DNA from 2 places in the Methylophilus sp. DW102 genome. Region 1 is predicted to be linked to the other one. Evidence: riboswitches for the same ligand, from Rfam matches in the RefSeq annotation. Region 1 holds a riboswitch; the other holds the start of a gene.
What was found. Region 1 has a riboswitch for cobalamin ahead of nrdA (class 1a ribonucleoside-diphosphate reductase subunit alpha). Riboswitches for the same ligand answer to the same signal wherever they lie in the genome.

Region 1 (4,987 bases):
CACGCAAATGTTTGATATTGCTGCCGGGCCGCTTTCAACGGCGTTGACGCAAGTCGCGGCACAAACCGGCATTAGCCTCAGCGCAAATGCCGCTTTGATTGGCGATAAAAAAGCCGCAGCCCTGAAAGGCCGCTACAGCGCACAGCAGGCCTTGCACACCTTGTTGCTTAATAGTGGCCTGGCCTTGAAGCAAACAGGAGACACACATTTTACGGTGGTACTGGCAAGCAAAGAACAAACTCCCCAGCCACTCTCTCAACAGGCCGAAACACTGCCTGAAGTGGCGGTATCTGCCAGGGTTGATCAGTCTATGCCTGTTAAGGAGCCTGTCACCATACTGATTGACGAAGCAGCACTTGCGCGCAACAACCCGAGTGACGTACGCGGTATTTTTAACGGGCAGCCTTCAGTGAAGGTGGGCGGTTCTACGCCAATGTCGCAAAAGGTCTATGTGAACGGGATTGAGGAAAACAATCTCGCGGTCACCATCGACGGTAGTCGTCAAAACAATAAGGTCTTTCATCATAACGGGACGACATTGATCGATCCATTATTTATGAAGGCAGTGAGCGTCAATGCGGGCGTGGCACCCGCGGATGCAGGCGCTGGTGCCATTGCTGGTGCCATTGCCTACGAAACCAAAAACGCGCGTGATTTTCTCACTTCGCCCGGCAAGGGCGCTTATATCCGCTCCAGCTTTAATACCAATGGCGATGTTTTCAGCCAGACCCTGGCCGGATATGCTGCTTCTGAACAACTGGATGGATTAGCCTATTTAACCGTTGCCAACGGCAACAGATTTGAAGCGGGCAATGGTGACAAAGTCGATGGCACGGGCACCGACCTGGTCAGCGGTTTCTTTAAATTAGGCGCTGAAGCAGCAGATGGTCACAGATTACAATTAAGTCATGAGCGGGTGCGTGACGATGCTGCACGTCCTTTCCGTGGCAATATCGGGTTTATTTCAGGCCGCCCGGCATGGGAGCCACGTGTGCGTGACTATGAGATGACCCGCGACAATACTGTTCTGCGGTATACGCAAGTGAACCCTGACCACTGGTGGAATCCAACGGCACTGCTAGCCTATAGCAAGACTGAAATCACTGTGCCTATTTTTACTGCCGGAGGGACTGTGATTTATCCGGGTACAGGAGAAACCAGCAGCTTTAACGGTAAGTTTGAAAACCGTTTTCCAATTGATACTGGTAGCATTACGGCAGGTGTCGATTTCTATCGTGATAAAGCTGATTACAAGGATCGCACTTTCCAGGCTGAAGAGAAAGCAAACAACCGAGGTGTTTATGTCCAGGCGAGAATCAATCCCTGGCAACCTTTGCACGTTTCCGCAGGTGTTCGTAACGACCACCATGAACTCACGGGTACTCAAGGCAGCAGTTGGTCACATTCCGGACTCAGTTCCAACATTTCGGGTGAGTTGGCTGTGGTGCCTGAGCTGTTAACAGTGAAAGCGGGTTATTCTGAGGTGTTTAGCGGTAGCCAGATGGCAGAAAACTTTATCATGAACACGGCATGGAACTACGGCCGTGGTCCAAAAGCCACCAAAGCAGATAACTATTTCTTTGGTTTGCAAAGCCGTTTTTATGGCTTTACTGCCGATGCCAAGGTATTTGAAACGCAGATAGACAATGCGCGTGCGGCCCGGTTTGCTGTCAACAGCGGCGTATTGGCCAGAGATGTACGCACACGTGGATATGAGCTTGGTCTGGCTTACCAGTGGGAGCAGAGTTTTGCCCGTGCAAGACTGGCAGATATTGATGTGACGATTGACGGTGCGCCTACCGACAGCGATACAGGTAATTACTTGGCAACACCGGTTGGCGAGATTTTATATGTGACCGTGGGACATCATTTTCCGTCTGTCAACGTGACCGTCGGCGGCGATGCAGAGTTTGCGCAAAAGTACAATAAAGTCAGCGCAGGTACGTTATCGTTCCCGTCGTATGAAGTGTTTAATCTCTATGCCGAATATCAACCTCAGTGGACAGTTAAAACCAAGTGGCGCGTGGATGTGCGTAATTTGTTTGATGATGCCTACGCGGACCGTGCTACCTATCAAGGCTTTGGGACCGTCACGCCACTTTATCAGCCAGGGCGTAGCGTGCTGTTCAGTGTGGCTGCCACTTTTTAGTCGGTTGAAAACCATGTATTACGCCATGATCAAGTGAAAAAAATCCTTGTGAGAGTGCAGGCTGGCCTTCTGGGAAGGGCCTGCACGCAAAAGCCTATAACATCGTCATTTTCAAAAATCTGCTGCATGTATTTGCGTTAAAAACACCAGGCGTGCAAGCACATTTTGTGCGCGGCAAATCGTTAAAAAATATTCCCCAATAAAAACAACCAGTTGCCCGTTGTCAATCAAAATAAATCAATATATTGTGTTTTCTTCAATTGAAAAGCCATAGATATTGTTTTATAGTCGCATCCATACGGTACGCTGAAGAGTGTCCTCTTCTGTGTTTAATAGGGAACCTGGTGCGTGAAACTGCGCAGGAATCACTAAACCAGGGCTGCCCCCGCAACTGTGATCAGCGAGTTGTTTGCTGCAATCGACGCCACTGAGTAAATTCGGGAAGGCACAAGCAAATAATGGTGACCTGAGAGCCAGGAGACCTACCGTGATTTTTTTCTTGTTAACGTTTGAGGCGGGGTGTCCTCGGCAGATACGATTTTTCAGAATCGGGCTTGATATTGGGGTTGCTCGGCCTGAAAAATGTTGTCTATGCCACTTGTCGGGTCACCTTCGCTGCCGGAATTGGGAGCCCATAATGTCACAATACGAATCCATGCAGGCCACGAAACGCGATGGCCGCAAGGAACCTATTAACCTCGACAAAATACATCGCGTCATTGATTGGGCCGCACAAGGCCTCAATAATGTCTCGGTGTCACAAGTTGAATTGCGCTCCCATATCCAGTTTTATGATGGTATCCGCACCGACGATATCCATGAAACCATCATCAAATCTGCTGCCGACCTGATTTCGGAAGAAACCCCGGATTACCAGTACCTGGCTGCACGCCTGAATATTTTTCACCTGCGCAAAATTGCTTATGGCCAGTTTGAGCCACCGCATTTGTTTGACCATGTGACCAACCTGACCGCGCTGGGCAAATACGATCCGCACCTGCTCAAGGATTACAGCCGCGAAGAGTTTGATACGCTGAATGGCTATCTGGACCACTGGCGCGATATGAATTTCTCTTACGCCGCTGTCAAGCAGCTTGAGGGCAAATATCTGGTACAAAACCGCGTCACCAAAAAGATCTACGAGAGCCCGCAGTTCCTTTACATTCTGGTGGCGATGAGCCTGTTTGCCAACTACAAGGGCCAGGCACGCCTCGATTACATCAAGCGTTTTTATGATGCGGTGTCTACCTTCAAGATCTCACTGCCGACGCCAATTATGTCTGGCGTGCGGACGCCGACACGCCAGTTCAGCTCTTGCGTGCTGATTGAGTGTGACGACAGCCTGGACAGTATCAACGCCACCTCCAGCGCGATTGTGAAGTATGTGTCGCAGCGCGCCGGTATCGGCGTCAACGCGGGCCGTATCCGTGCGCTGGGCAGTGAAATCCGTGGTGGTGAAGCACAGCACACCGGCTGCCTGCCGTTCTACAAGTTGTTCCAGTCTGCGGTCAAATCCTGCTCACAGGGCGGCGTGCGCGGCGGGGCGGCGACGTTGTTCTACCCATTGTGGCACCTTGAGGTTGAATCCCTGCTGGTCCTCAAAAACAACCGCGGCGTGGAAGAAAACCGCGTGCGCCACCTCGACTACGGCGTGCAGATCAACCGCCTCATGTACCAGCGCCTGATCAAAGGTGAACAGATCACCTTGTTCTCGCCGCATGATGTGCCCGGTCTGTATGACGCGTTCTTTGCCGATCAGGATACCTTTGAGCGCCTCTACACCCAGTACGAAGCCGATGACAGCATCCGCAAGCGCAGCTTGCCTGCAGTAGACTTGTTCTCGCTCATGATGCAAGAGCGCGCCGGTACCGGCCGTATCTACATCCAGAACGTGGACCATTGCAACACACATAGCCCGTTTGATCCGGCCGTTGCACCGGTGCGCCAGTCCAACCTGTGTATGGAAATCGCACTGCCGACCAAGCCACTCAATGACATCAACGACACCGAAGGCGAAATTGCGCTGTGTACCCTGTCAGCATTTAACCTGGGCGCGCTGGAATCGCTGGACGAGCTCGAAGGTCTGGCCGACCTCGTGGTTCGTGCATTAGATGCCTTGCTCGAATACCAGGATTACCCAGTCAAAGCCGCGCTCAACGCCACCAATAAGCGCCGTTCATTGGGCGTGGGCGTGATCAATTATGCCTATTACCTGGCCAAAAACGGCACCAGCTATACTGACGATGCTGCGCTGGGCCTGACCCACCGTACCTTTGAGGCGATTCAGTACTATCTGCTAAAAGCGTCCGTACAACTGTCTCGCGAGTTTGGCGCGTGTGGTGCGTTTAACGAGACCACTTATGCCAAAGGCATTTTGCCGATTGATACCTACAAAAAAGACCTGGATGCCGTGTGCAACGAGCCGCTGCGTCTGGATTGGGAAAGCCTGCGCAAGGAAATCCAGAAAGATGGCTTGCGCAATTCCACGCTGACGGCGCTGATGCCTTCCGAGACTTCCAGCCAGATTGCCAATGCCACCAACGGCATTGAGCCACCGCGTGGCCTGGTCTCGGTCAAGCAATCCAAAGACGGCATCTTGCGCCAGGTGGTGCCTGAGATTGACCGCCTGCGTAACCAGTACCAGTTGTTGTGGCGCATCCCCAGCAATGACGGCTACCTCAAGCTGGTGGGCGTGATGCAGAAGTTTGTCGATCAATCGATTTCAGCCAATACCAACTACGACCCAACCCGTTTTGAAGGCGGCCGCGTGCCGATGAAGCAACTGCTGAAAGACCTGCTGCAAGCCTACAAACTTGGCGTTAAAACGCTGTACTACCA
Region 2 (4,987 bases), 1.3 Mb from region 1:
AGTTGCCGCCCGCATAAGCATTATCGTATTCATTATGCCCTTTGCTTTCCAGGTAGTGTATTCCCAAGGAGTGACCGGGTGCGAATGTCAAATCTGCGTATGTCGAACTGCTAAAGTTGTAATATCCATCTCTATCTTTATCAATCACAGAGGGGGGATGTTTCTTTGCAGAAATCCCATGCGTGTCGTAATTGCTGATTTGTGCACCGAGTTTTAGCGCTTTATAGGCAGTATCGAAGCCAGCATTCCCAGTATATGAGTCATAGCTACCTGCACCCGCACTGCCGTAAAGATGGGTTTTGTTGCCTTTGCCCCGCTTCGTGAAAATCTGAACAACGCCGCCGATTGCATCAGAGCCATAAAGGCTAGAAGCGGGGCTACGTAGAATTTCAATCCGCTCGATGAGTGCCAAGGGGATATTTTCAAAGGCGGTCGTACCAGTCGTCCCGGAATTGATGCGCACGCCATCAACCAATACAATCAGTTGATTGTCATTGGTACCACGTAGTGAAATGTTGCTACTTGTCCCCATGCCACCATTTGTGTAGGTTTGTACACCAGGTTGCAGTCTCAATAAATCTGCCAAAGCGCCGCCTTGTAGCCTGTTGATTTCTTCGCTGTCAATGACGGTAATATCGCCAGTGACTGTTTTGGTTGATTGTGGCGTTCTGCTGGAGGTAACTACGACTTCATCCAGGGAAGTCAGTGTGTTGTCTGCGGCATAGATGTTAAAAGAGATCGTTGTGATAGTGCCTAATAATGTTCTTTTTTTCATTTGATTTTCCTTAGCAAGTGTTGGAGGGCACTCAAGAGGGGGCGTGAGTGACGCTAATCAACAATGGAATTAAAAGTCGGCTTTTAGGCCTACTCGCCAAGTACGAACAAAATCTATTGGGTAGAGAGAGTCAACTGCTGTTTGAATATTGTTTTGATGCTCAAATAAATTATTGACTGCAGCAAAAACGGTGTATTGCTGCACCTTAACATTTAACGAAAGATTGGTTGACTCATAACGACTTTGCCTTTGCGTAGCATTGTTTAAAAAATCGTTATAAACGTAAGCTTGTGAGCGCCAAACATGATTGAGATTCAGGTTGGTGTTTGTAAATATTTTCCAATTAATATTTGCAACGAGAGACTGTCTGGGGGCGCCTGGCAGATTCTTATCTTTGATGAGGGTGCCGCTTTCTTGAAGCTCCCTGTCAATAATGGCCTTGGTGTATGTATAAATCAGGCCTACATTAAGCTCATTACTCAGGTGATAAATATCTTGTAACTCAAAGCCGAGTTTATGGCTCTTGTCTAAGTTGGTATTTATACCAAGTACAGATGGGTCATAATAAATCTCGTTATCCAAATTGGCTCTGAAAGCGCTTAATTTGAGGTGGTTGTTTGTAGTTGTGTGGTTGAGACCAATGTTCAGTGTTCTCACTTTTTGTGGTTTGATGAATCCATTGAAAACAACGTTGAATGACGCGTCATAACCGAAAAATCGATTAATGTCTGGAGCTTCAAAAGCGTAGTTGTAATTGCTAAATAATGAGAGGGACGGCATCAATTGGTAGTTGGCACCTAGGTCCCATGCGCTCAATTGGATGGAGCGATTGAGGGAGTCTCCTCCATTCGGGGTATAAGTGTAAGAGACCTGTTCTTTGCGTAATCCCGCAGATAGTCTAAGGTCTTTAATGGATTGCGGTTTGAATTCTGATGATATGAACAATCCGTGGTTATTCTTTTTCGTGAGATCTGAGGATGTTTTAATTGCTCCATTAAAATCTTGGAAGCCCGAAATCACTGACCATTGATCATTCGTGTACTTGTAAGTCGCTTTAGTGCCTTCATAGTCATAATGAGGCCGATAGCTCGGATAGATAGATGCTTTATCCTCACGAAAGTGAGTAATCTCTATCGATGAATCTGTATTGATCTGGTAGTCCAAGCCAATCTGCCACTGGTCTGAGTTAAGTTCCTGATGGGTATATGACGTAGCCGGGCGACCATTTTGGGATGGATTGTCCTCAAATTGTGCTTTGGACATCGGATTGGGATAACGCAGATCGTTTTTAGTGCTGGAGCCTTGTGCATAAACAGCTAGTTGCTCTGTTGGTTTGATCCTAAGTTTTACTTGTTGAGTATTTGAGTCGTATGCATCGCGGTGGCCTGTTCTATCTTTGGCGCTAAACCCGTCGTGACTATCATGCGATGCACTCGCCGATAAATCTATGTGCTCACTAGAAAACCCAGCACTAATAGCATGATTGCGTTGCCCATAATTACCAGCACTGGTCATGACAGAGGCCCCGTTTCGGCTTTTCGTGTAAATCTGTATGGCGCCTGCTGTTGCGCCATCACCGTAAAGTACTGACCCACTCCCTTTGCTGATCTCTATTCTTTCAATGTTTGCAAGAGGAATGCCAACCAATAGTTGTGGGCTCATGTCGATATTATTTAAGCGTTGACCATCAACGGTAATCACTACATTTTGATAGCCATTTTCACTCCCATAGCCGCGTAAGTTTATGCTTGGTGTGGCTTTGCTACCGAAGTTGGAGCTAATGTTCAATGAGCTCTGTTGTGCAAGATAGTCGAAGAGAGTACTGGCTCCTGATGCTGCAATTTGTTTTGCTGTATGAATTTCGCTGGCATAAGTGGTTTGTGATTCTTTGCGCTCAAAGCCCGAAGATTTAACACTCACTGAGTCTAGTTCTAAATCTTCAGCAAAGACGGGTGATGCGAATAGCGTAGCCATGACGCTATAAAAAAGCTTTTTTTTCATTTTCTTATCCCTGTATCACATGCGACCCCGCATGTGGGTTTACTTTCAATACCGGGGAATCGACAGAAAATGAATAAATGCATCGCTTGTTGGCAAGCCATGCATTCATTATGATCAGACACCGTCACCCCGCGGTATTGCAATTGGGTTGTAAGGCCGGTCTCCGGGCTGGCAAGTCTTGGTCTATCGCCTTCCCAAGTTTTTACTCAGTGGCATATGGATAGACCCGCACTTGCTTACCGTTGCGGGGGCAGCACAGGCATTGCGAACGAGGTTCGCGCACCTGTTTCCCAGTTTCACCCTTGTCTGCAAGAACGCAGACGCAGGCACCTGACAACTGTTCGGCATTCTAGTCTAAAGCAGTGACTTTGACCAGTTGCATGGTATCTTGCGAGGGGCTTCAAATTCTTAATTTACTTTGAAAAAATGCGCTTAGCTATTGACCACACTCGTTTTTTTAAAAGATAATGGACTGATGGATGCCGATTTGAAAAGTCTTGAAGAGCGTGTGACGAAGCTGATTGCTTTGTGCAGCCAGCTGCGTGACGAAAACGTGGAGTTACGTCAGGAGGTCACGCGTTTGCATCAGGAGTCACAATCTCTAAAGCTGAACATGACGCAAGCCAGTGTACAGCTGGAGCGGTTGTTGTCGGCATTGCCTGAGGAAGGTCGTTAGTCATGGCCAAGCAGCCGATTGATATCGAGATCATGGGCCGCGCGTTTAGCGTGACCTGTACCGACGAAGAGCGCGACATTTTATTGCAGGCGGTGGGTTACCTTGATGGTAAAATGCGCGAAATTCGTGATGTGGGCAAGATGGTGAGTGTGGAGCGCATTGCGATCATGGCCGCGCTGAACATTACCCATGAGTTGTTGAATACGCGTAGCGGCGGGGTTGATGTGGGCGATGTGAAAAAGCGCATTTCTACCATGCAGCAGCAGATCGATGATGTTTTGTCCGGCCAGCACAAATTATTGTAATCCGCTTCATTTCACAAAATTTTAACCGTCATTAGTATTAAATGACGTATCATAAAAGTGGTGTGCTAAGGCGTTGCCTGAGTCCAAAATTCCTTGAACTAGTCTTTGTTATAGGTTTCGGCTCATCAGGTGCGGTGCGATCGCACTAAGTTGGGCGGTCTTTTAAGACGCCCTTGGCGTGCGAACCTAATGTACCTTAGGCTGTTACCACCTGAACTTTTTTGGTTCAGGATTAGCGGCTCAGGTAACCCCTTAGCACATCCCCTCTCGCACCTTTGTCTTGTTATCTTAAGGCATGGTATTTCAAGTCCGCCAGGCTAATGATTTCCAGGCAGTTTTCGTGGCAAGACTCCAGAATCACTGGCGGCGCGTAACCGGCTTCACTGGCTTCCAGCCATCTTCTCGCACACAGGCACCACCGATCACCAGCCTTGAGCCCGGGAAATGCATAGTCTGGTCTGGGGGTGGACAAGTCATTGCCTTGCGCTTGCGAAAACGCCAGAAACTCATCTGTCATTTCTGCGCAGACGGTATGTTTACCTAAATCTTCCGGGTGGTGACTGCAACAACCATCACGCATAAAGCCTGTGACTGGTTGCATACTGCAAGGGATCAGAAGAGTGCCTAAAACGTTTTTTGTCATGATTTTCAACTGTGCTCTAACTTGGTTTATGATACTGGCATTTGGATGTGTAAAGAAAGTTTTCAGGCATGGCGCGTTACTGGTTAATGAAATCCGAACCCTCGGATGTCTCCATTGATGATTTGGCGGGATTCCCCAATCAAACTGTAGACTGGTATGGGATACGCAATTATCAGGCGCGAAATTTCATGCGTGACCAGATGAAGGTGGGCGATGGCGTGTTGTTTTATCACTCCAATTGTGCTGAGCCTGGCATCGTCGGCATTTGCGAGGTCAGCACCTTGGCCTATCCCGACCGTTTTCAGTTTGTGCAAGGGCACAAGTATTTTGATCCCAAGTCTACACCGGAAAGTCCACGCTGGGTGAACGTAGATGTCAAGCTCGTGCGCAAAACGCGATTGCTGAGTTTGAAAGAGATGCGGGAAACGCCTGCCCTGGCCACCATGCGTGTCTTGCAAAAAGGGAACCGCTTGTCTATTACCCCGGTCGATCCCAAAGAGTGGGCGTTTATCACGGCTCTGCTCAGCACTTAACCTTTTCTTTGGCGACTTTGGTGGCGTACATGATATGAGTATCAGGCGTAGAAA

Region 2: it holds a riboswitch for cobalamin, as region 1 does, so the genes downstream of both, AACH41_RS12855 (TonB-dependent receptor) here and nrdA (class 1a ribonucleoside-diphosphate reductase subunit alpha) in region 1, are expected to answer to the same signal.

The regions. Positions count from the first base shown of each region.
Region 1 covers NZ_AP029023.1:964,072-969,058, forward strand. The annotation lists gene AACH41_RS04545 (TonB-dependent receptor) at 1-2,149, shown strand, start outside; cobalamin riboswitch at 2,432-2,654, shown strand; gene nrdA (class 1a ribonucleoside-diphosphate reductase subunit alpha) at 2,787-4,987, shown strand, end outside.
Region 2 covers NZ_AP029023.1:2,702,582-2,707,568, reverse strand. The annotation lists gene AACH41_RS12860 (TonB-dependent receptor) at 1-775, opposite strand, end outside; gene AACH41_RS12855 (TonB-dependent receptor) at 845-2,776, opposite strand; cobalamin riboswitch at 2,913-3,125, opposite strand; gene AACH41_RS12850 (hypothetical protein) at 3,216-3,452, shown strand; gene AACH41_RS12845 (cell division protein ZapA) at 3,455-3,757, shown strand; gene AACH41_RS12840 (DUF2237 domain-containing protein) at 4,041-4,400, opposite strand; gene AACH41_RS12835 (EVE domain-containing protein) at 4,469-4,933, shown strand; gene AACH41_RS12830 (diguanylate cyclase) at 4,968-4,987, shown strand, end outside.